DNA from 3 places in the Staphylococcus sp. FSL K6-0223 genome. Region 1 is predicted to be linked to each of the others. Evidence: riboswitches for the same ligand, from Rfam matches in the RefSeq annotation. Region 1 holds a riboswitch; each other region holds the start of a gene.

Region 1 (8,495 bases):
ATGGAATTATAGATGCAGTATGTGTACCTAAAGAAGATGAGACTTGGGGTCAGATTCCAGCGCTTTACTATGTCGCAAGTGAAACAATTGAGGTTAATGATCTTATAAATTTTTTACAAGAACATTTAGCAAAATATAAAGTTCCTAAGATATATCAACACGTCAATGCATTACCTTATACTTCTACTGGAAAATTACAACGTAATAAAGTTGGAACTGAGGATCATTAAATGAAAATCATTGATATACAATTTTATTACTATACCGCGCCGTTTCATTCTCCGATTACGACGCCTAAAGTCGAAATGACACATCGTAAAGCACTCATAGTACGATTTATTTCTGATGAAGGGAAAAATTATTTTGGTGAATGTAATGCATTTGAAACGGATTGGTATGATACTGAAACAATTGAGACAGTAAAAATACGAATACAACAATGGTCAAAAAAGATTTTAAATCAATCATTCAATACATTTAGTGACTGGTTACCTTATCTTGATGTATTAGATAGTTATCCAGCTACTAGATGTACTGTTGTGATGGCGGTTTATCAGATGTTTTATTCACAACCGTGCTTTAACGTTGAATATGGGGCAACAGTAAGTGGTTTATCTTCTTCACAATTACAAACACTTAAAGACACAAAGCCAGCACGTATTAAATTAAAATGGAGTTCTCATCTCATTAACGATATAAAAAAGCTACGCAATGAACTTCCATTTGAATTTAGTCTTGCACTCGATGCAAATGAATCACTGGATATGTCACAATTTCAATTATTAAAAGAGATTGATCAACACAATCTTCTATACGTTGAAGAACCATTTAAAGATTTAAATGATTTAAGCTATATAGATGTTACGCATTATCCTGCTATTGCTATTGATGAAAAAGCAACGGATGTACAATCAATTTTGAAAATTATTCATCAATATCCTATAACTGCGGTTGTGGTTAAACCATTTAGACTGGGAGGAATAGATAGAGCGCTAGAACTCATTCACTTATTAAAAGAGAAAGATATTAAAGTGATCGTTGGTGGGATGTATGAATATGGACTTAGTCGATATTTTACTGCTTTATTAGCAAAAGAAGGGTCTTATCCAGGAGATATTACTCCAGATGGATATTATTTTGAAACAGACTTTACACAAGGCATAGGCAAATTAAAAGAAGGATTGATATATTTCAATCCCCCTAAAGTTAATATAAATGCATTATCTGTTTATGAATGATGATGTGTATGTTTGTCTTTTTTTAAAGGTACGGGATCAAATCCACCTTCATGAAATGGATGGCATTTTAAAATACGTTTTACTCCCATATAGCCACCTTTAAATGCGCCATATACTTCTATAGCTTCTTTAGTATATTCAGAACAAGTAGGATAGAATCGACATGTTGGTGGTGTCATAGGGGAGATGAAACGCTGATAAATACGAATGATGCTTAGAAATAATTTTTTAAGCATAAATAAACCTCCTATAGACATTTGATTATTAAATAATTTTATCATATTTAAGAGGGGGATGAGTGATATGGAGTTTATCGATCAAGATGATAGACGAGTCACGATGCAATATAAAACTGATAACGATATACCGAATGGAAACCACGTTTTAGCTATTCCGATATTTCAAAATCAATTATTATTCACTAAACACTCTAAAAGAGGTATCGAGTTCCCTGGAGGTAAAGTTGAAATTAATGAAACTAGTCAACAAGCGATTGCTAGAGAACTTTATGAAGAAACAGGTGGAAAGGTAGAAGCCTTATATTATATCGCGCAATATCAAGTTCATACCTTTGATAAGTCACTTTTTAAAAAAGATGTGTACGTGATTAAAGTGAAATCAATTGAACATAAACATGATTATTTGGAAACAGAAGGTCCTATATTATTTCATCTAGTTAATGAGATTCCTGAGCACCAAAAAAGTTATTTAATTAAAGATGAAGCAATTTTAAAATGTTTAGAAAGGGTGAAAGATCTTGGGTATTACAAATATTAGAACAATGCCTGTTGAATCCAACACTCATCGATTTGAGGAAATAACTTATACAGTAGACGAATTAAATGTAAAAGCGTTACAGATGATCCCAACGTATCATAATGTTAAACGAATTGTAGTGTATTTACGTGGTGGAAAAGGGCAAGTTGGTAGAGTAAGAGCTTCAAGACTCATGCAATTTTCTGATCCGTATACATTAGTTATAGGTCCCTATTATAGAGGAAGTAATGGTAGTGAAGGAAAAGATGAATTTTGTAATGCTGATTTACATGATGTAACAGTACTTATTCGATTATTAAAAAATAAGTATCCCCAAGCTTTCGTCCATATGATTGGATTTTCAAGAGGTGGAATTCAAGGTTTATTATCATTTCAGGATGATCCAGTTGATAGTTATATTATTTGGGGTGGCGTTTCAGATGTTCATTTAATGTATGAAGAACGTGTGGATTTAAGGGGAATGCTAAGACGTATGGTAGGTCATCCGAAAAAAGATAAAGAGGCATATGAACAAAGAAATGCGATACGTACGTTGAATCAAAACAGTCCACCTATTTTAATTGTACATGGTGGTAAAGATTGGCAAGTGGGTATACATCAAGCGTATTTTCTTCAAGAACAACTAGAACGTAAAGGGGTCAAACATGATACATTTTATCAACTTGACGAAGGCCATGTCCCAAGACCGAAAGCATTGAAAGAAGTTTTAGATTATATACATCAATGGATGAATAATATAGAACAAGACTTACAAAGATGACTATAACAGTTATCATGTAAGTCTTTTGTTTAGATATATTATTAATGACTAAATCCACCATCTTTAGCAATATCTTTTACTTCATCTCCAAATGTTTTGAAGTTTTCTTCAAAACGTTGTTTTAAGTCATTAGCTTGATGACGATAAGCCTCAGGATCATTCCAAGCATGGATTGGATTTAAAATAGTCTTAGGCACATCTTCCATTTCAGTTGGTATACTTAAACCAAATATTTCATCTTTAGTAAATGTAGCTTGTTTTAGCTTGCCAGAAATAGCTTGATCTACCATATAACGTGTATAATATAAGCTGATACGACGTCCAACACCATATTTTCCACCAGTCCATCCTGTATTTACTAGATATACATCAACATCATGGTCATCAATTAACTTACCAAGTAAATTCGCATATTTAGTAGGATGCAAAGGTAAAAATGGAGCGCCAAAGCATGTTGAAAATGATGGTTCAGGTTCTGTCACGCCACGTTCTGTGCCAGCTAATTTTGACGTAAAACCACTTAAGAAATGATACATTGCCTGAGATTTAGATAATTTAGAAATAGGTGGAAGTACACCAAATGCATCTGCAGTTAAGAAGATAATTGTATTAGGGTGTGCAGCTTTAGAAGGTAATACGATATTATCGATATGATGAATTGGATAAGCAGCACGTGTGTTTTCTGTGTTCGTATTATCATCAAAATCAACATGGCCACGTTCATTAACAATTGTATTTTCAAGAATAGTACCATATTGAATGGCATTATAAATTTGAGGTTCTTTTTCTTTAGATAAGTGGATAGCTTTTGCATAGCAACCACCTTCAATGTTAAAAATACCATTTTTATTCCAGCCATGTTCATCATCGCCAATTAATTTGCGAGTTGGCGTCGCTGATAATGTTGTTTTTCCTGTACCAGATAATCCAAAGAATAGAGCAACATCACCTTTTTCTCCAACATTGGCAGAACAATGCATACTCATAATATCTTGCATAGGTAATAAGTAGTTCATCACTGAAAAGATACCTTTTTTCATTTCTCCAGCGTATTCAGTACCACCAATTAAAATCACTTTATATTTAAATGAAACAATAATAAATGTTTCAGAATGAGTACCGTCAACATCTGGATTGGCTTTAAAATGAGGGGCAGAAACGATAGTGAAATTTGGCTTAATATGACTTGCTTCCTCAATAGATTCAGGTCGGATAAACATGTTTTGTGCAAATAAATTATGCCATGCAAGCTCATTGATAATTTTTAATTTTAATTGTGAGTCTTTATCACTTCCGGCATAACCGTTAAAAACGTATAATTCATCTTTTTGATCTAAATAATCTAATACTTTGTTGTATAATTTTAAAAACACGTCTTCATCTATAGGTTGATTAATGTCTCCCCAATCAATATTGTCTCGATATGAAGGTTCGTTAACGATAAATTTATCTTTTGGTGAACGACCAGTATATTTACCTGTACTCATATTAATTGCGCCAAGTTCAGTAAGTTCACCTTCATTATTATTTAAAATCTTGTAATAAAGCTGAGTAGTAGAAAGTTGAAATAAAGTCGTTTCCTTCTCTAATAAGTGTTTGATTTTAGGTGTTTCACTGTATGTATCTATTGACATACAACATCCCTCCAAATATCTATCCATTTATATGTGTAAGCCCTTACATTAAAAAGTATAACATAATAATTTAATTATTCCATTGTAAATAAAAGAACATTTAAAAATCAAAATTGACAATTTTAAAGTATTTATGTAGTATAGGTCTTAACGGATTCTCTTATCCTGAGTGGTGGAGGGACATGGACCCAATGAAACCCAGCAACCTCTTTTTTTAAAAGAAAGGTGCCAAACCGTTTGCAGACGCAATATTTGTCTGAACGATAAGAGCGAATGGACGTTTAAGAGCCTTCTCTCTATCTAGGTAGTTGAGAAGGCTCTTTTATTTTAAGCTCATTGTCAAAAGAGAATTTTCGTAAATATAGTTAAAAAAAGGAGCAAATCATGACTTATAATAAACGTTTATTTACATCAGAGTCAGTGACAGAAGGGCATCCAGATAAAATCGCCGATCAAGTATCTGATGCGATTTTAGATGAAATTTTAAAAGATGATCCTAATGCACGTGTCGCTTGTGAAACAACAGTAACAACAGGTATGGCTTTAATTTCTGGTGAAATTTCAACGTCTACATATGTAGATATTCCTAAAGTAGTACGAGAAACAATCAAAAATATTGGTTATACAAGAGCTAAATATGGTTACGATTATCAAACAATGGCTGTTTTAACAGCTATTGATGAACAATCACCTGATATTGCCCAAGGTGTAGATAAAGCACTTGAGTATCGCAATGATATATCTGAAGAAGAAATTGAAGCAACAGGTGCCGGAGACCAAGGATTAATGTTTGGTTATGCAACAAATGAAACCGAAACATATATGCCGCTTCCAATCTTTTTATCACATCAACTAGCGAAACGCTTATCAGATGTGCGTAAAGACGGTACCTTAGGTTATTTACGTCCAGATGGTAAAGTTCAAGTAACAGTAGAATACGATGAAAATGATAAACCTAAACGTATTGACACGATTGTGGTATCTTCTCAACATGCTGAAGACATTGAATTAGAACAAATCCAAAAAGATATTAAAGAGCATGTCATTTATCCGACTGTGCCTGAAGGTTTAATTGATGATGAAACTAAATTCTTTATTAATCCAACTGGTCGATTTGTTATTGGGGGTCCTCAAGGAGATGCTGGTTTAACTGGAAGAAAAATTATTGTAGATACATATGGTGGTTATGCTCGTCATGGAGGTGGCTGTTTCAGTGGTAAAGATCCTACAAAAGTAGATCGCTCTGCGGCATATGCAGCGAGATATGTTGCAAAAAATATTGTAGCAGCTGGATTAGCTGAGCAATGTGAAGTGCAATTAGCTTATGCAATTGGTGTAGCAGAACCTGTATCTATTGCTATTGATACATTTAAAACAGGTAAAGTTTCTGAAGGACAATTAGTTGAAGCGGTAAGAAAACATTTTGATTTAAGACCAGCAGGTATCATTAAAATGCTTGACTTAAAACATCCTATTTACAAACAAACAGCTGCATACGGACATTTTGGTCGTACTGATGTATTGTTACCATGGGAAAAATTAGATAAAGTGAATGTCCTAAAAGATGCCGTTCAAAAATAACATAGGATATATAGCAGTTAATTAGGTTAAACCTCGAAATTATCGTCTATTTCTATTATAATAGATAGATATTGACAGTTTAAAAGGAGCGTTATCTAATGAATTCATTTGGACCGGTTGAGATTGGTTTAATTGCAGCGATAATCATAGCGATTATATGTTTTATTCTATTTTTAGTTGCTTTGAAAAGTAAAAATAATATGAAACACAAAGCGAATGAAGAGTACAATCTCAAGGAGCAACAACTCAAATCTTCACATGAGGAAGCACTTGAAAAAGAACGTATTGAAAATAAAAAACAAGTAACGAAACAAAAAGAAGAATTTGAAGCTACAGTTAATGGAAAAGAACGTGAAATTGATGCTTTGAAATTATTTTCTAAAAATAAAAGTGAATACGTGACTGATATGAGACTCATTGGTATTAGAGACCGTTTAGTTAAAGAAAAACGTATTAGACGTGAAGATATGCATATAATGGCTAATATTTTTTTACCAAGTAATGAGTTTAATAATATTCAACGTATTAGCCATCTTGTGCTTACTAGAACTGGTTTATATATCATTGATTCACAATTATTAAAAGGTCATGTTTATAATGGAATTAGTGGCGCACAATTTCAAGAATTACCAATGCTGAAGCAAGTATTTGATACACTTGATTTAAATACACAAGCGCCTCAAACGTTAGTTCTTGATCAACATGAAGATAATCATTCGAAACTATCATTTATTAATTATTCTGATCAACTTTCTGCAATTGAGAAGTTGGCTACAGATTTACAAACAGAATTAGGACTTAAATATACGCCAACATCAATTTTATATTTTAATCCTAAACATGATAAAGACGTAACGATTTCAAACTATGCACAAAGTTCAAGTGTTAAGGTTTTAGTTGGTCCTGAACAACTTGACGAATTCTTTAACAAATTTGTATTCCATGGACGTATTCAATATAATGTCGATGAATTACAAAATATTATGGATAAAATTGAATCATTTAACTAAGAGAGGCTACCATCAAAATTTTAAATTTTGATGGTACTTTTTTATTATAAGCGATGTTCATAAATATACTTTTAGGGTATATACAGAATAGTTATTTTTAAAGGAGGAAGTAAGATGGACTATATTGAATTCTATAATGGAAATCAAATGCCAATGTTAGGACTTGGAACATTTCGAGTAGAAAATGACGATACTTGTAAAGAAGCAGTTAAACATGCTATTGAATCTGGGTATCGTAGCATAGATACTGCTAAAGTATATGGAAATGAAGAACAAGTAGGCCAAGGTATCAAAGAAGGATTAGAATCAACAGGTTTAAATAGAGAAGATATTTTCGTAACATCAAAATTATTTTTCGAAGATTTCGGACGTAAAAATGTGGCTCAAGCCTACGAAACTAGTATCCAAAAACTTGGGTTAGATTATTTAGATTTATACTTAGTACATTGGCCAGGGACAAATGAAGCCATAATGATTGATACATGGAAAGGTATGGAAGATTTATATAAAGATAATAAAGTTAAAAACATTGGAGTTAGTAATTTTAATCCAGATCATTTTGAAGCATTATTAGCACAAGTGTCAATTAAACCAGTCATTAACCAAGTAGAATTTCATCCATACTTTACTCAAGAAAAACTTAGAAAATATTTAGAAGCTCAAAATATTTATATGGAATCTTGGTCACCATTTATGAATGCTCAAATTTTAAACGATGAAACGTTAAATGAAATTGGTAAAGAAGTTAATAAATCAGCAGCACAAGTTATTATTAAATGGAATATGCAACATAACGTCGTCGTTATTCCCAAATCAGTTACATCAAGCAGAATTGAAGAAAATATAGATGTATTTGATTTTGAATTATCAGCAGAGCAAATGAAACGAATTGATGATTTAAATAAAGATCAACGTATAGGACCTGATCCAGATACATTTGAAGGTCAATAAATTTAATTAAAAAAGAGTGAACTTGTAGGTTAATTTACTACACAGTTCACTCTTTTGTTATATTATAAAACCAATCCAACAAGCAATAAATCCTATAACAAATTGCAATAGAGAATACATCATAAATTTAAAAAGTTTAAAAGACGGTGTTAGACATTGCGCAAGCTCATAAGACATGGTTGAAAATGTCGTTAAACCTCCTAAAAATCCAGTAATAAAAAACATATGTATCCAGTTTAAGTGAATAGAGAGGCCAGTTGTTAAACCAATGAGAAAACTTCCAATCCAGTTGACGATTAAAGTAGCAATAGGTATTGAAGTAGACCATTTGGATTTAGTGACATCAGTTAGCCATGCTCTAACGACAGCGCCTAAACCACCGCCAATCATAATTAAAAGAGCTTGTATCAAGATGTAAGACCTCCTAATGTCATACCTATCCAGCACAAGATAACACCAAAGCAATAACTTATAAATGCATAAACCAAAGCTAAGATAATATGATGGCTGTAAAGTAATGTGACTAACTCAAATTGAAATGTTG
Region 2 (8,495 bases), on a different contig from region 1:
AACTGTTCCAGAGGATTTATTCTTTATTATTTCATTATCTGGCGAAACATATCAATTGACCGAAGTTACACAGCTTCTTCAATTAAGACAGAAATATTTTATCTCAGTAACAACGATGAAAGATAACTCACTCGCTCAACAAGCAAACTATAATATATATGTATCAAGTAATACATTTTATTTAAATGACGGTACCGATTATTCAAGCTTTATTAGTTACCATATCTTTTTTGAAACACTTTTAAGAAAATATAATGAACGTAAAGAAAAAAATGAATTATTATAAATAAAACGCAAGCATTATTTGTAACACCTAGGGGCTACTCATTTAATGCTTGCGATTGTTTTTAATTATGCTGTTGTTCTTCTAGTTCTTCTAATATATGTTGCATTTGATCAATCATTAATTCAAAACCATGCGCAGTTGAATCATGATATTCTTTCTTCTTCTGTTTGTACTCCAACGCAGTTAAACGTCTTTCCTTTTCAACTAATGAGCGGTAGTAAAACAACATTTGAGTACCACCATTTTCACGTTCAAAGAATTCTACTTCTATGACATCCTCTTCGGCGCTTAAACCAGGCATACCTATTGTCATTTTAATGTATTCATCCATTACAAGCTCTTCGTATTTACCTTCGATAACATTTTGCTTCCCATTTCTACTATCTACTATACGATATGTACCGCCTTCTTGGACATCCGCTTCAAAAGTCTTATTTGTACGTGGTGTTGTCATGAACCATTGTTTAAGAATCTCCACTTTTGTCCATGCTTCATAAACAACTTCTGGAGTAAATTTTAGTAAACGTTCGATGTCGATTTCTACGTGTTCATTCTCTACATTATATTTTGCCACTCTCTTTCACCTACTTTCACTCTTATTTCTATTTTAACGTATTTAAGCTATGTCACAAACTCTGAAAGCTCTGAAAAAGTTAAAAGGAAGCTAAAATCTAATTGAGTAGCTTCCTTTTAATTTATATTTATTTTTGAGGTTTATCTTTTAAACGAGGGACTCTCAAAATAATAGCCACTAAACCACAGATTCCTAATAAAATTGGATAGATACTATATGGAACAAGTAAGAATGGAGAAATACCAGCAACACCAGCTGCTGAAATAACTTGAGGACTATATGGGAGTAACCCTTGGAAACATCCTCCGAATATATCTAATATACTAGCTGACTTACGCGGATCGACATCATACTCATCAGCAATATTCTTGGCTAAAGGTCCTGCCATAATAATAGAAATTGTATTATTAGCAGTAGATATATCCGCGGCACTTACTAAACTGGCAATACCTAATTCTGCACCGCGTTTAGATTTAACTCTAGCACGTACAAACTGTAGTAACCAATCTATGCCACCATTATGTTGAATGATACCTACAAGGCCACCAATCAGTAATGCTATCATTGCAATATCTTCCATTCCAATTATACCTTTAGATACGGCACTGAGAAGTCCTTTCCAACCAAAGGAACCATCAATCAATCCTATTAAACCTGCTAAGGCTGTGCCACCAATGAGTACAATGATGACGTTTACCCCTACAAGTGCGAGTATCAGTACTAATAAATATGGAATAACTTTAATTAAGTTATAATCATAACTTTTGGCATGATCGATTGAAATACCATTCGTTAAGAAAAATAAAATTATAATCGTTAAAATAGCACCTGGTAAAACGATTTTAAAATTAACTCTAAACTTGTCATTCATCTTAGTCTTTTGAGTTCTTACTGCAGCAATGGTAGTGTCCGAAATCATTGACAGATTATCACCAAACATTGCACCACCGACTACCGTAGCCATAGCTAAAGCTGCGGGCACATGTGTTGCTTGTGCGAATCCAAATCCTACTGGGGCTATCGCTGCAACAGTCCCAACTGATGTCCCCATCGAAATAGACACGAACATACAAATAACAAATAGGCCTACAATGATTAAATTTTGAGGAATCAATGATAAACCTAAATTAACAGTTGATGTAACACCACCCATTTTTTCAGCAGTAGTTGAAAACGCACCTGCCAAGATAAAAATTAACATCATCAAGATAATGTTCGAATGTCCAGCACCTTTAGTAAATACTTCTACCTTCTTGGCAAAAGATTCTTTTCTATTCATAAGTAAGGCAACGATTACTGTAATTGTAATTGCAACATTTAAAGGCATAGTTGTAAAATCTCCTGAAATAATTCCTACACCTAAAAAGAGTAATACAAATAGGAGTAATGGGAGCAGGGCCCACGCGTTACCTTTCTTTACTTTCTCCATAAATTTGACCTACTTTCCATAAAAATAGGAGCGAAACAGAAATTTCATTCTCAATGAATCATTTCTTCATTCCGCTCCGGCAAGTGACTTTATTTGTAAACTAACCCAAGTGTGTATCAATAGAGTCAACTCATGCCAACAAGTGATTAAAAGATATGTTATTTCACCATTTATACTCTGTTGGCATAGCATTTCAGCTTATCTTCTAACCTTAGCGGTTACTGGAATTGGCACATGATAAAATGTTGCCGAAGCTTCCTAGGGCCAGTCCCTCCACTTCTCTCGATAAGTTATTCGAATTGTGTCTAACGTTACAAGATAATTATAGACACGTCAATACATAAAGTTTATTGTATTTTAAAATTATTCTTCAATCTGTGTAGTGAAAAATTTCTCATAAATCGTGATTGCTAAAGCAACAACAATTAATAATACAATAGCTACACCAAAAACAATCCACCATTTCAAATAAAGACTTATAAATATGAGTAAAATGCTTATAATTGTTAAACATAAAGATACCCTTTTGAAAATTTTTTCAGTTCTAACCGATACAATTTTATATTCACTCATTTCGTCGCCATGAAGAAATTTACCATTTTTTGCTTCACTAATTTTAAGCTTCACTTCAAGGACGTAAGCAATACTTCCAGAACAAATAATGATTAGTAGCATCGTAACATTTGAAAAAGGTTGTGTAATAATCCAACTGAACATTCCAAAATAAGCAAGTGCAGAAACAATTGCTAAAATATAATCAATCATAGGATTAAACCAAGTTATACCTTTTTTTACATTCTCGTTAACTAAATAAACATTAACTGCAGAAATATATGTACAAATAATCACAGCTATAGCTAATATTACTATTAGATTATGATGGCACAATATTAGTGACGGTAAAGCTAAAGCAATTAAGATATTAGGTAACCATCTGATTAAAAAATTCTTCATTTTATAATCACCTTTATTCTATATTTCACCAATCACATACATCTTACATGAAAGCTTCAACTATTATCAAATCACCATTTAATATGGTGCAAACTTTCTACTCTCACACTAAAAAATGGGAACTCAGTCGAGTCCCCATCACCTTAAAATAATCAATATATAATTTGTCTATTAAAAGTAAATCAATTGTTAGTCGATTTGCGTACCACCTGTTACACCAAAGACTTGGCCAGTAGTATAACTTGAATCTTCTGAAGCAAGTAAAACGTAAGTACCTGATAATTCAACTGGTTGACCGGCACGACCCAGTGGCGTTTGTTGTCCAAATGTAGGAATTGCACTTTGAGGTTGACCTCCAGTAATTTGAAGCGGTGACCAGAATGGCCCAGGAGCAACACAATTCACTCGAATACCTTTCGCACCAAGTTCTTCAGAGAAACTTTTCGTTAATGAAATAATTGCTGCTTTAGAAGCTGCGTAATCATGTAAAATTGGACTCGGATTATATCCTTGAACGGAAGACGTCGTCGTAATTGATGCGCCAGGTTTTAAATATTCTAACGCTTTTTGAACTGTCCAGAATACTGGATATACATTCGTTTCAAACGTCTCTGCGAAAGCTTCAGTATTAAATCCGTGAATATCATCATGATATTGTTGATGGCCGGCAACTAACGTTACATTATCTAAACCGCCTAACTCATTATAAGCCGTTTCTACCATATCATAGTTAAACTGTTCATCCCTTAAATCCCCAGGAATAAGAATAGCTTTCTGACCAGCATCCTCAATCACTTGTTTTACTTCTTGTGCGTCTTCTTCTTCACTCGGCAAATAGTTAATAGCCACATCTGCACCTTCTTTTGCATAAGCGATTGCAGCTGCACGTCCAATTGCTGAATCTCCTCCAGTCACTAACATCTTATAGCCTTTTAATCTTTCATGACCTTTGTAAGATGTTTCACCACAATCAGGTTGAGGTGTCATTTTCGATTGTAGACCTGGTAACTCTTGTTCTTGTTGTTCATAATCAGACGTTTTAAATTTATTTCTAGGATCTTGTGCTGACATCATTCATCATCTCCATATTTAAGATTTAATATTATTTACCCATCATAAAGCATATTTTAATCATCATTTTATCTCTGAAAATGAATTCAATAGCACTTTAAATAGCTACACGGCAACTATTGCCGTATAGATTAACCATTCAATAACTTTTTAACGAGCGTTACAAAATACGTTGGCACTTTCTCTAAAATACGTTCATCTGGGTCATATTTAGGATGATGCAAATCATATTTACTATTTGAGCCAATGATAGCAAAGACACCAGGATAATCTTTCGTATAACCTGAGAAATCTTCACCAATCGTTAGTGGTTCTTCCATCATTTGAACGTTGTAACCTACTTCCTTAGCTGCTTCAATTGCTTGTTGGGTAAGTGTTTCATCATTTACGACAGCACCCGGTAATTGTGTATATTCGAATTTAATATCTACATTAAATGCTTGAGATAACCCATCTGAAATTTCTTTCATACGTTGCTTTATAAGTTGACGTTTTTTAGAATCAAATGAACGAACAGTACCTTGAATATAAGCTTGATCAGCGATGACATTCCATGTATTCCCACATGACACTTCCCCTATCGTAACGACCGCACTATCAAATGCTGATAAATTACGACTCACAATAGATTGTAGGCTGTTAATCAGTTGACCTACTACAATGACCGGATCATTTCCTTGTTCTGGTTTCGATGCATGAGCACCTTTTCCTTGAATATGAAACTCAAAACGATCTACAGCGGAAGTGATTACACCACTTTTAATCGCGAATTCACCAATGTCTAGTGAAGGATAATTATGAAAACCTAAGACTGCTTTAACGTTTTTAAGTACTCCAGTTTCACTTAACCTAATTGCACCATGACCTAATTCTTCAGAAGCTTGAAACAATATTCTCACTCGTCCACTTAATTCGTTTTCAAGCTCTTTAAGTTGAGTTGCTACGCCTAAAATACTTGCCATATGGATATCATGACCACATGCATGCATTACTCCTTCATTTGTAGATGTAAACTCGTGCACAACTTGTTCGTTTATCGGTAATGCATCAATATCAGTTCTTACTGCAATCACCGGTTCACCTCTACCTATTTCAGCCACTAAACCCGTTTCTAAAGGTACATCTAAAATGGTTATATCAAAACTTTCAAGTATACGTTTAAGTCGCTTTGTAGTTTCATACTCTTTATCGGAAAGCTCTGGGAATTGATGAAATGTACGTCTCCAATTAACATAATCTGAATAATTTGGCATAAGCTATTCAGTCCCTTCTTTTTTAAAAAATAAGCGTAAAATGTAGTAAAATAACGTGCCTGCAATAACACCAATAGCTAAATTATTAGTAATTAAAATTAAAATCATCGTTAATCCCATAACCAATCCACGTTTAACTGGTGCACCTTTAATATGTTGAAAAGTGCGTCTATCAAAGGTATTAAAAGAAATAGTAATGAGTACCGAAGCGAGTACCACCATTGGTATTAAACCAACAAGTTGTCCTAAGACGAACACACATAATAATAAGAAAATACCGGTAGTGAGCGTCGCTACTCGTGTTCTTGCTCCCATACGATAATTAAATTTCGATTGTCCAACTAAACCGCTTGAACCATATCCTCCGAATAAACCAACGATAATATTTGATAACCCTTGTCCTACAATCTCTCTGTCTTTATTAGTTGGATGTTGTGAAATCATATTCATCATATCATTTGTTAAGTTGGTTTGGATTACTGAAATAACGGACATTGTGAAAGCATATTTTAAAGCAATGAAGAAAGCACTCAGTTCAAACATTTCTTGAGGTATATGAATCGATGGCATTGAAAAGTGTATATCCGCCATATCATGTACGTATTGCAAATTCGGATGAATAAGCCATGTCGCAAATGTTAATACGATAATAGTAATCAGCGGTGCCGGAATTACTTTAATTGTTCTAGATGAAATAAAAATAATTATAAAAGTGAGTGCACTTACCACATAAGTTGCTATTGAGATACCAAATATATACTTCATTTGTGTCCACAATAATAGAAGTCCCAAGGCGTTCATAAACCCTATCACAACAGTATTAGGTATGAGTTTTAATATTTTATCAATATGGCATAAACCATATATAAATAAAATCATTCCCATGAGTATGGTTGCAAGAGCCAAATAATGAACCCCATATTGTTCTACTAAAGGCCCACCTATGATAGAAATACCACTACTTGGTCCTGAAACCATTGCTAACCTTTTACCGAACAAAGAAATGAGACACATCATTAAACCACAACTCATCAGTCCTAACGTTGGCTTAATATGTACTATAAAAGAAAAAGCAATAGCTACTGGTAATAGTGCTAATGCCATGAGTATACCTGCTAAAATATTTTGACCATAATGACCTTTCCATTCCTCTATATAAGCAATTTTATGCAACTCGGTCATTAATACATCCCCTTTTTGCTAAGCTTTAGAGGCTTCATTTCAAACTATTAAACCTCTCATATCGATATAAGTATAATCTTTATTTTCACTTTTTCACTATATTATAAACCTCTCGTTTAAATATAAAAAGGCGAGCCCTCAAAGGACTCGCTAAAGACTATAAACGAACGCTTTAACTCTTATTGATAACATAACCGCCTAGCTCATTTACAAGTAACTGATTTACTTTAATCTAACTTAAATTCATTATCCACGATAACTTTACCATCTTTAATCACTTTTTGAGCGTGATTAATACCGAAATGATATGGGATATACTCATGGTTTGGCGCATCCCAAATTACAATATTTGCTTGGTCCCCTTGATTAATCGTACCTGCATCAGCATCAATTGCTTTAGCTGCGTTTACTGTCACGGCATTCCAAACTTCATTTGGTGATAATTTTAATTTCAATGCAGCAATCGCCATCGCAAGTTGTAAATTATTTGTTACGCTACTACCTGGATTGTAGTCAGTTGCTACTGCAATCGCACCACCATTATTCAACATACCACGTGCATCAGCGTAGTCATTTTTATCTAAGTAAAATGTTGTAGCAGGTAATAATACTGCCACAGTATCACTATTTTTAAGTTTAGCTTTACCTTCTTCACTAGAGGCAACTAAATGGTCAGCTGAAATTGCACCTTCATCAATAGCCAACTCTAATCCGCCTAATGGATCAATTTCATCAGCGTGAATTTTAACTTTAAATCCAGCTTCTTTAGCCTTTTCCATATATCGCTTAGATTCTTCAACCGAGAATACACCAGTTTCACAAAAAATATCAGCAAAATCTGCATATTCTTTAACTTCTGGTAATAATTCAATCATTTCTTCTAAGAACGCTTCATTAGATTCAGCTTCTTCAGGCACTGCATGCGGCCCTAAGAAAGTGTGTTTCATGTTTAGGTTATATTTTTCAGCTAAACGATTCGATACTCTTAACTGTTTTAATTCATTTTCTTTATCTAAACCATAGCCACTTTTACTTTCTACTGTTAACACACCATGTTTAATCATTGTAAGTAAATCATGCTCTGCTTTTTTGAAAAGATCTTCCTCATTAATTTCTCGAGTAGACTTTACAGTTGAAAGAATACCTCCACCAGATTCCAATATTTCTAAATAGGATTTCCCTTGGCGTTTTAATGACATTTCATGTTCACGTGAGCCACCAAAAATGAGGTGTGTATGCGCATCTACAAGTGCAGGAGATACCACTCTACCACTAGCATCAATGACCTCTTTAGCCTCATAGTCATCTGTATGAGGTCCAGAGTAAACCACTTTCCCATCTTTAATTACAACTGTACCATTCTCTACAACTTCTAATTCGTCCAACTCTCTCCCTTTTAAAGGTTTGTCAGTAGATTTAGGTAAAATTAATTCTTGAATATTTTGGATTATTAAATCATTCATTATTTATCACCTGCTTCATCAATCATTGGAATTTGGACACCTTTATCTTTAGCCGTTTTAATAGCGATGTCATATCCTGCATCAACGTGTCTCGCTACTCCCATACCCGGATCTGTAGTTAAAACTCGTCCTAATCTTCTATCAGCACGTTCTGAACCATCTGCTACTACTACCATGCCAGCGTGTAATGAATAACCCATACCTACACCGCCACCATGATGGAATGAAATCCAAGAACCACCAGCTGCAGTATTAATCAATGCGTTGAGCACAGCCCAATCAC
Region 3 (8,495 bases), on a different contig from region 1:
TAGAATTAGATGAACAACGACGTCAATTAATCAGTAAAACTGAAGAAATGAAAGCAAGACGTAATAAAGTCAGTGAAGAAATCGCTCAGAAGAAACGTAATAAAGAAGATGCTGATGACGTTATTGCAGAAATGCGTAACTTAGGTGATGAAATTAAAGAAAACGATGCTAAATTAAATGAAGTTGATAATAAAGTGAGAGACATTTTAATCCGTATTCCAAATTTAATTAACGACGATGTACCTCAAGGGGATTCAGATGAAGAAAACGTTGAATTGAAAAAATGGGGTACACCACGTGAATTCGATTTCGAACCAAAAGCACACTGGGATTTAGTTGAAGAATTAAAAATGGCAGACTTCGAACGTGCTGCTAAAGTATCTGGTGCGCGTTTCGTTTACTTAACTAAAGATGGAGCATTATTAGAACGTGCATTAATGAACTACATGATTACGAAACATACAACTCAACATGGTTACACAGAAATGATGACACCTCAATTAGTGAATGCAGATACTATGTTTGGTACAGGTCAACTTCCTAAATTCGAAGAAGATTTATTTAAAGTCGAAAAAGAAGGCCTATACACAATTCCAACAGCAGAAGTACCTTTAACAAACTTCTACAGAGATGAAATCATTCAACCAGGAGTGTTACCTGAAAAATTTACTGGGCAAACGGCATGTTTCCGTAGTGAAGCGGGTTCAGCTGGTAGAGATACAAGAGGATTAATTCGTTTACACCAATTCGATAAAGTTGAAATGGTTCGTATCGAAAAACCTGAAGATTCTTGGGATGCTTTAGAAGATATGACTAAAAATGCTGAATCAATTTTAGAAGAATTAGGATTACCATATCGTCGAGTTATCTTATGTACAGGCGACATTGGCTTCAGCGCTAGTAAAACATATGACCTAGAAGTATGGTTACCAAGTTACAATGACTATAAAGAAATTAGTTCTTGCTCAAACTGTACTGATTTCCAAGCACGTCGTGCTAACATTCGCTTTAAACGTGATAACTCAGCTAAACCAGAATTAGCTCATACATTAAATGGTAGTGGTTTAGCCGTAGGTCGTACATTTGCAGCTATCGTTGAAAATTATCAAAATGAAGACGGTACAATCACAATTCCTGAAGCATTAGTTCCATTCATGGGTGGAAAAACTAAAATTTCTAAACCTACAAAATAATAACTTAAAAATAGGCTGAATAATTACTACAATACAACGATGAATGACTCAATTAATTATTTGAACTGTCGACATGATCTTAACGATTTTGTCGACAGTTTTTTTTGTTGAACAGGGTAGGGGAAGAGAAATAATTCAACTTCAAATCTTCAAAAATGAGAGGGATGTCTAAAAGAAGAAACAAAATTCTGAAATTTTATAATCGTTGTATTTACAACGATTTGACTATGAGGTTTGTCTTACGTCACACAAACCGAAGTCTAAAAATATTGAACAACTTTTCCAAATATAATAGACTTATTTTACTATTTTAGAAAGTGGAATGGAGGCTGATCAAATGACCCATCTTTCATTTAAGCAAGGGGTAAAAGAATGTATTCCTACTTTATTTGGATATGCAGGAGTAGGTTTATCATTTGGTATCGTAGCAGCCTCTCAAAACTTTAGTATCTTAGAAATTATTTTATTATGTCTCATTATTTACGCCGGTGCCGCACAATTTATTGTTTGCGCTTTAGCGATTACAGGTACTCCAATATCTGCTATCGTTCTAACCACACTTATCGTTAACTCACGTATGTTTCTATTAAGTATGACTTTGGCGCCTAATTATAAACAATATGGATTATGGAATAGGGTAGGTCTCGGTACATTATTAACCGATGAAACCTTCGGAGTTGCTATTACGCCATATATTAAAGGTGAAAAGATTAATGATCGTTGGCTTCATGGTCTTAATATCACAGCATATCTTTTTTGGACTATTTCGTGTGTGGCCGGCGCCCTTTTCGGCAAATATATTTCTAATCCTAATGCACTTGGATTAGACTATGCGATTACTGCAATGTTCATTTTCTTAGGTATATCTCAATTTGAGTCAGTGAAGAAATCAAGATTTCGTATATATATAATTTTAATTATCTGTGTAATCACAATGATGCTTCTTTTAAGTTTAGTGATGCCTTCATATGTAGCAATATTAATAGCCGCAACATTCGCTGCAGCCTTAGGGGTGGTGATGGATAAATGACAACAGATTTACACACACTGATACTTATTATTTTATGTGGAATTGTAACGTTACTCATTCGAATTATTCCCTTTATGATGATATCTAGAGTTCATTTACCTGAAATTGTCGTTAAATGGCTTTCATTTATTCCTATCACATTATTTACCGCACTTGTCATTGATGGCGTCATACAACAACACGATAACGCCTTTGGATATACGCTCAATTTGTCATATATTATTGCGACTATACCAACAGTACTCCTTGCCATTTTCACACGTAGCCTTACTATCACAATAATTGGAGGTATTATTACTATCGCTTGTTTACGTTTAATTTTTTAACTCCTGAAAATGACAGCAAAGTATTGAAGTCATAAACCATTTTAGTTAAAATTATATTAATTAGAAAATTCAGACTATTTAAGATTGAAACTTATTCAACATCAATATACAAATTAATTCATCAAATCTTATTTCGAGAAGCTGAGGGAATTGGCCCGACGATGCTTCAGCAACCGACTAATGATAGCACGGTGCTACAACCAACGAGAATCTCGAATGATAAGTACTGACCAGCTTCCTACTTTTTCATTTGAGTAGGAAGCTTTTTTGTAAGAGGAGGTAGCGTTAACGATGACGAATTACAGAGTAGATACGTTAGAATTAGGGACATTTACAACTGAATCAGGAGAAACCATTAATAATTTAAAATTACGCTATGAACACGTTGGATATAAAGGTCAACCATTAGTTGTTGTTTGTCACGCATTAACAGGTAATCACTTAACTTATGGAACAGACGAGAAACATGGATGGTGGCGTGAAATTATAGATGGTGGTTATATTCCACGTCATGATTATCAATTTCTAACTTTCAACGTTATTGGTAGTCCCTTTGGTTCAAGTTCAAAACTTAATGACCCTAATTTTCCACAACATCTTACATTAAGAGATATTGTTAAGGCGATTGAAAAAGGAATCAAAGCACTTGGCTTCAAGAAGGTAAACATCCTAATTGGAGCAAGTCTAGGTGGTATGCAAGCAATGGAATTGCTGTATAATAATCAATTTCAAATCGACAAAGCCATTATTCTCGCAGCAACTGGTAAAACGTCATCGTACAGTCGTGCTTTCAACGAGATCGCCCGACAAGCAATTCATCTTGGTGGGAAGGAAGGCTTAAGTATCGCTCGACAACTAGGCTTCTTAACATACCGTTCCTCTAAAAGTTATGACCAACGTTTTACGCCAGATGAAGTTGTAACATATCAACAGTATCAAGGTAATAAATTTAAGAAAAACTTTGACTTACAATGTTATTTAACACTGCTCGACGTCTTAGATAGTCACAATATTGATAGAGGACGAGATGATGTTGATGAAGTCTATCAATCTTTAGATACAAAGGTTCTAACGATGGGGTTTATAGATGATTTACTTTATCCAGATGATCAAGTAAGAGCAGTCGGAGAGAGATTTAAATATCATCGCCATTTCTTTGTGCCAGATAATGTAGGACATGACGGCTTCCTTCTAAACTTTAACGATTGGGCTCCAAACCTCTACCATTTCTTGAACTTAAAACAATTTAAAAGGAAATAAACACAGCTATTTTAGACATACTAAACTTTGGCTAAGCAAAGTAAGTATGTCTTTAGCATAAATGCTACTAATTAATGACGAAGTCACTGGTGTTTTAAAGGATTACAATCGCTGATGCGATTGCATAATAGGTGCTAACATTTGATACTCCAAACTTTTAAAGGATTACAATCGTTAATCACGATTGCATAAGTGCTACTAATTAATGACGAAGTCATTATTGTTTTAGAGGATTACAATCGCTAATGCGATTGCATAATAGGTGCTAACATTTGATACTCATCAAATGAAGCACCTATAATTGTTAATTTTGGGCAAAGAGGTTAAAATAGAAGTTATAGTCAAAAAGTATGGGAGTGGCGTGTGTGTTTTCAAAAATACAACCTAAAGCAACTATTATTGCAACTATTTCATTACTGATAGTCGCTTTAGTAACACATGTATTACCTATTCTCGGCTTAATTTTATGTTTATTTGCAACGATTCCTGGCATCGTGCTATGGAACCGCTCTGTACAATCATTTGGAATTAGCGCTTTAGTAACAGTGATTCTAACAACGTTATTAGGTAATACATTTGTCTTAAGTATGATGGTACTTATCTTAATTTTAAGTTTTATCATCGGTCAATTACTTAAGGAAAGAACTTCAAAAGAAAGAATTCTTTATGTTTCAACGGCTTCATTAAGTTTAATAACATTGATTGGATTCATGTTATTACAAACATTCGAAAAAATTCCAAAAGCAGCCGTATTAATTAAGCCATTTAAAGATGCGATGCATGATGCCATCTTAACAAGTGGATTAGATTCTAACTATAGACAGATTCTTGAGGAAGGTTTCCGACAATCAACGGTCCAACTCCCTAGTTATCTTATTATAGTCATTTTCCTTTTAATCTTAATTAATCTGATTATTACATTTCCTATCTTACGTAAGTTTAAGGTCGCAACTCCGATCTTTAAGCCATTATTCGCATGGCAAATGAATCGTGTACTATTATGGATTTATCTTATAGTTCTTATTTGTGTAATGTTTGCGAACCAACCAAGTATATTCCAAAGTATCGTCTTGAACTTTGAGGTTGTGTTATCATTAGTGATGTATATCCAAGGTTTAAGCGTTATACATTTCTTCGGTAAAGCTAAGAGATGGCCGAATGCTGTAACGATTTTATTAATGGTAGTGGGGACACTACTTACACCGATGACACATATCGTTGGTTTACTTGGAGTTATTGATTTATGTATTAATTTAAAACGAATTATTAAAAAATGATTATTAACTAAGTGATTAGAGGTGGAAGAATGAACCGTCAATCCACTAAAAAAGCATTGCTCATACCTTTTATACTAATGGTACTTACAGCCATTGCATTAGTCATCGTATGGTTTATTTTCAACCAAATCGTCGCTGGCATTGCTGCAGCAATCCTCGTCGTGATGATTATCATTAGTGGCGTGTTATTGAGACAAGCTTTTCTTAAAATGGATAATTATGTGGATGATTTAAGTGGTCACATCTCGGCAAGTAGCAATAAAGCAATCAAACATTTGCCGATTGGGATGATTGTGTTAGATGAAGATAACCACATTGAATGGATGAACCAATTCATGACAGAACACGTTGAAACCAATGTGATTTCTGAAAATGTAAACGAAGTCTTTCCTAACATATTGAAACAATTAGAAAAAGTACAAGAAGTAGAAATTGAACATAACAATTATCATTACCATGTGCGATATTCAGAGAATGAACATTGTTTATATTTCTTTGATATCACAGAAAGCGTACATACCAATGAGTTGTATGAAGATTCAAAGCCAATTATCGCAACGTTGTTCTTAGACAACTATGACGAGATTACGCAGAATATGAACGATACACAACGTTCAGAAATCAACTCAATGGTTACACGTGTCATTAGCAGATGGGCACAAGAATACAATATTTATTTCAAACGTTATAATTCTGATCAATTCGTTGCATATCTTAACCAAAAGATATTAGCAGAACTTGAAGATTCAAACTTTGAAATTTTAAGTCAGTTGAGAGAGAAAAGTGTTGGTTACCGTGCACAACTCACTTTAAGTATCGGTGTCGGTGAAGGTACAGAGAACCTTATTGACCTAGGGGATTTATCACAATCTGGTTTAGACTTAGCACTCGGTCGAGGAGGCGACCAAGTTGCCATTAAAAATATGAATGGTAACGTTCGCTTCTACGGTGGTAAGACTGACCCTATGGAGAAACGTACGCGTGTACGTGCCCGAGTAATTTCTCACGCACTTAAAGACATCTTAACTGAAGGCGACAAGGTAATTATTATGGGACATAAACGCCCTGATTTAGATGCAATTGGTGCAGCAATTGGTGTCTCACGTTTTGCATTAATGAATAATTTAGAAGCCTTTGTCGTTCTCAATGATTCAGATATTGATCCGACTTTACGTCGTGTCATGGACGAAATTGATAAGAAACCAGAATTGAAAGAACGCTTTGTCACATCAGATGAAGCTTGGGATATGATGACGTCTAAGACGACAGTCGTTGTCGTGGATACGCACAAGCCTGAAATGGTCTTAGATGAAAATGTCTTAAATAAAGCAAACCGTAAAGTCGTTATTGACCACCACAGACGTGGCGAAAGCTTTATTTCAAACCCACTATTGGTATATATGGAACCATATGCAAGTTCAACTGCAGAGCTTGTTACTGAATTATTAGAATATCAACCAACTGAACAAAGATTGACACGTTTAGAATCAACAGTCATGTATGCAGGTATTATAGTAGATACGAGAAACTTCACACTAAGAACAGGTTCAAGAACATTTGATGCTGCAAGTTATTTACGTGCACATGGTGCGGATACAATCTTAACGCAACACTTCTTAAAAGATGATGTAGATACTTACATTAATCGTTCAGAACTCATTAGAACGGTTCAATTACAAGACCATGGCGTAGCAATCGCTCATGGTTCAAATGATAAAATCTACCATCCTGTTACGGTTGCACAAGCAGCCGACGAGTTGTTAAGTTTAGAAGGTATCGAGGCATCTTATGTTGTGGCTAAACGTGAAGATAACCTCATTGGTATCTCTGCACGTTCACTAGGTTCTATCAACGTTCAATTAACGATGGAAGCATTAGGTGGTGGTGGACACCTTACAAATGCAGCCACACAAATTAAAGGTGTCACTATAGAAGAGGCTATAGAACAATTACAGCAAGCAATTACAGAACAAATGAGTAGGAGTGAAGACGCATGAAAGTAATTTTCAAACAAGATGTTAAAGGTAAAGGTAAAAAAGGCGAAGTAAAAGACGTACCAGTAGGTTACGCAAACAACTTCTTACTTAAAAACAACTATGCTGTAGAAGCAACTCCTGGTAACTTAAAACAATTAGAACAACAAAATAAACGTGCTGAAGCAGACAGACAACAAGAAATCGATGATGCGAAAGCACTTAAAGAAAAATTAGAAAACATCGAAGTTGAAGTATCAGCTAAAACAGGTGAAGGCGGTAAATTGTTTGGTTCAATCAGTACTAAACAAATTGCCGAAGCATTAAATAAACAACATGATATTAAAATTGATAAACGCAAAATGGACTTACCACATGGTATCCACGCGTTAGGTTATACAAATGTGCCAGTTAAATTAGATAAAGAAGTAGAAGGTACAATTAGAGTACACACAGTAGAACAGTAATTTCGAAAATAACAAAGATGGATTGAAATAAGAGGTGTAAAGCAAACAATGGATGGAATGTATGAGCAAAATCAAATGCCGCATAGCAATGAAGCTGAACAATCTGTCTTAGGTGCCATTATTATAGATCCAGAATTGATTAATACAACTCAGGAAGTCCTCCTTCCTGAGTCGTTTTATAGAGGCGCCCATCAACATATCTTCCGAGCAATGATGCATCTTAATGAAGATAACAAAGAAATCGACGTTGTCACACTTATGGATCAACTATCTAGTGATGGAAGCTTAAGTGAAGCGGGTGGCCCTCAATATCTCGCAGAGCTATCGACTAACGTTCCAACAACGCGAAACGTTCAATATTATACAGATATCGTCTTTAAACACGCGTTAAAACGTAAGTTAATTCAAACGGCAGATAGTATTGCAAATGATGGCTATAATGATGAATTAGAACTAGATACAATCCTAAGTGATGCCGAAAGACGTATCCTTGAACTTTCTTCTACAAGAGAAAGTGACGGGTTTAAAGATATTAGAGATGTCTTAGGACAAGTGTATGAGACTGCCGAAGAACTCGACCAAAATAGTGGTCAAACGCCTGGTATTCCAACAGGTTATAGAGATCTCGACCAAATGACTGCTGGGTTTAACCGTAATGATTTAATCATCTTAGCGGCCCGTCCTTCCGTAGGTAAGACTGCCTTCGCTCTTAATATCGCTCAAAAAGTTGCGACACATGAAGATATGTTTACAGTAGGCATATTCTCGCTTGAGATGGGTGCAGACCAGTTAGCAACGCGTATGATTTGTAGTTCAGGTAACGTAGATTCAAACCGCTTAAGAACTGGTACGATGACAGAAGAAGACTGGAGTCGTTTTACGATTGCAGTTGGTAAATTATCAAAAACTAAGATTTTTATCGATGATACACCAGGTATTCGTATTAATGACTTACGATCTAAATGTCGC

What was found. Region 1 has a riboswitch for S-adenosylmethionine ahead of metK (methionine adenosyltransferase). Riboswitches for the same ligand answer to the same signal wherever they lie in the genome.
Region 2: linked by a shared signal. The riboswitch ahead of MHI13_RS19210 (Na+/H+ antiporter NhaC family protein) and the one ahead of metK (methionine adenosyltransferase) in region 1 are both predicted to bind S-adenosylmethionine.
Region 3: linked by a shared signal. The riboswitch ahead of metX (homoserine O-acetyltransferase MetX) and the one ahead of metK (methionine adenosyltransferase) in region 1 are both predicted to bind S-adenosylmethionine.

The regions. Positions count from the first base shown of each region.
Region 1 covers NZ_JBBOYX010000001.1:962,168-970,662, forward strand. Annotated here, with positions in the region: gene menE (o-succinylbenzoate--CoA ligase) at 1-230, shown strand, start outside; gene menC (o-succinylbenzoate synthase) at 231-1,238, shown strand; gene yidD (membrane protein insertion efficiency factor YidD) at 1,229-1,474, opposite strand; gene ytkD (RNA deprotection pyrophosphohydrolase) at 1,542-2,015, shown strand; gene MHI13_RS04905 (alpha/beta hydrolase family protein) at 1,996-2,775, shown strand; gene pckA (phosphoenolpyruvate carboxykinase (ATP)) at 2,817-4,409, opposite strand; SAM riboswitch class I at 4,567-4,679, shown strand; gene metK (methionine adenosyltransferase) at 4,794-5,990, shown strand; gene MHI13_RS04920 (NERD domain-containing protein) at 6,089-7,000, shown strand; gene MHI13_RS04925 (aldo/keto reductase) at 7,115-7,951, shown strand; gene MHI13_RS04930 (fluoride efflux transporter FluC) at 8,009-8,362, opposite strand; gene crcB (fluoride efflux transporter CrcB) at 8,359-8,495, opposite strand, start outside.
Region 2 covers NZ_JBBOYX010000003.1:381,180-389,674, forward strand. Annotated here, with positions in the region: gene MHI13_RS19200 (MurR/RpiR family transcriptional regulator) at 1-286, shown strand, start outside; gene MHI13_RS19205 (SRPBCC family protein) at 348-860, opposite strand; gene MHI13_RS19210 (Na+/H+ antiporter NhaC family protein) at 988-2,289, opposite strand; SAM riboswitch class I at 2,485-2,581, opposite strand; gene MHI13_RS19215 (hypothetical protein) at 2,653-3,243, opposite strand; gene MHI13_RS19220 (SDR family oxidoreductase) at 3,433-4,314, opposite strand; gene MHI13_RS19225 (amidohydrolase) at 4,446-5,567, opposite strand; gene MHI13_RS19230 (SulP family inorganic anion transporter) at 5,571-6,749, opposite strand; gene hutI (imidazolonepropionase) at 6,977-8,212, opposite strand; gene hutU (urocanate hydratase) at 8,212-8,495, opposite strand, start outside.
Region 3 covers NZ_JBBOYX010000004.1:263,205-271,699, reverse strand. Annotated here, with positions in the region: gene serS (serine--tRNA ligase) at 1-1,193, shown strand, start outside; gene MHI13_RS22050 (AzlC family ABC transporter permease) at 1,531-2,223, shown strand; gene MHI13_RS22045 (AzlD domain-containing protein) at 2,220-2,549, shown strand; SAM riboswitch class I at 2,675-2,775, shown strand; gene metX (homoserine O-acetyltransferase MetX) at 2,841-3,809, shown strand; gene MHI13_RS22035 (YybS family protein) at 4,160-5,086, shown strand; gene MHI13_RS22030 (DHH family phosphoesterase) at 5,116-7,083, shown strand; gene rplI (50S ribosomal protein L9) at 7,080-7,526, shown strand; gene dnaB (replicative DNA helicase) at 7,575-8,495, shown strand, end outside.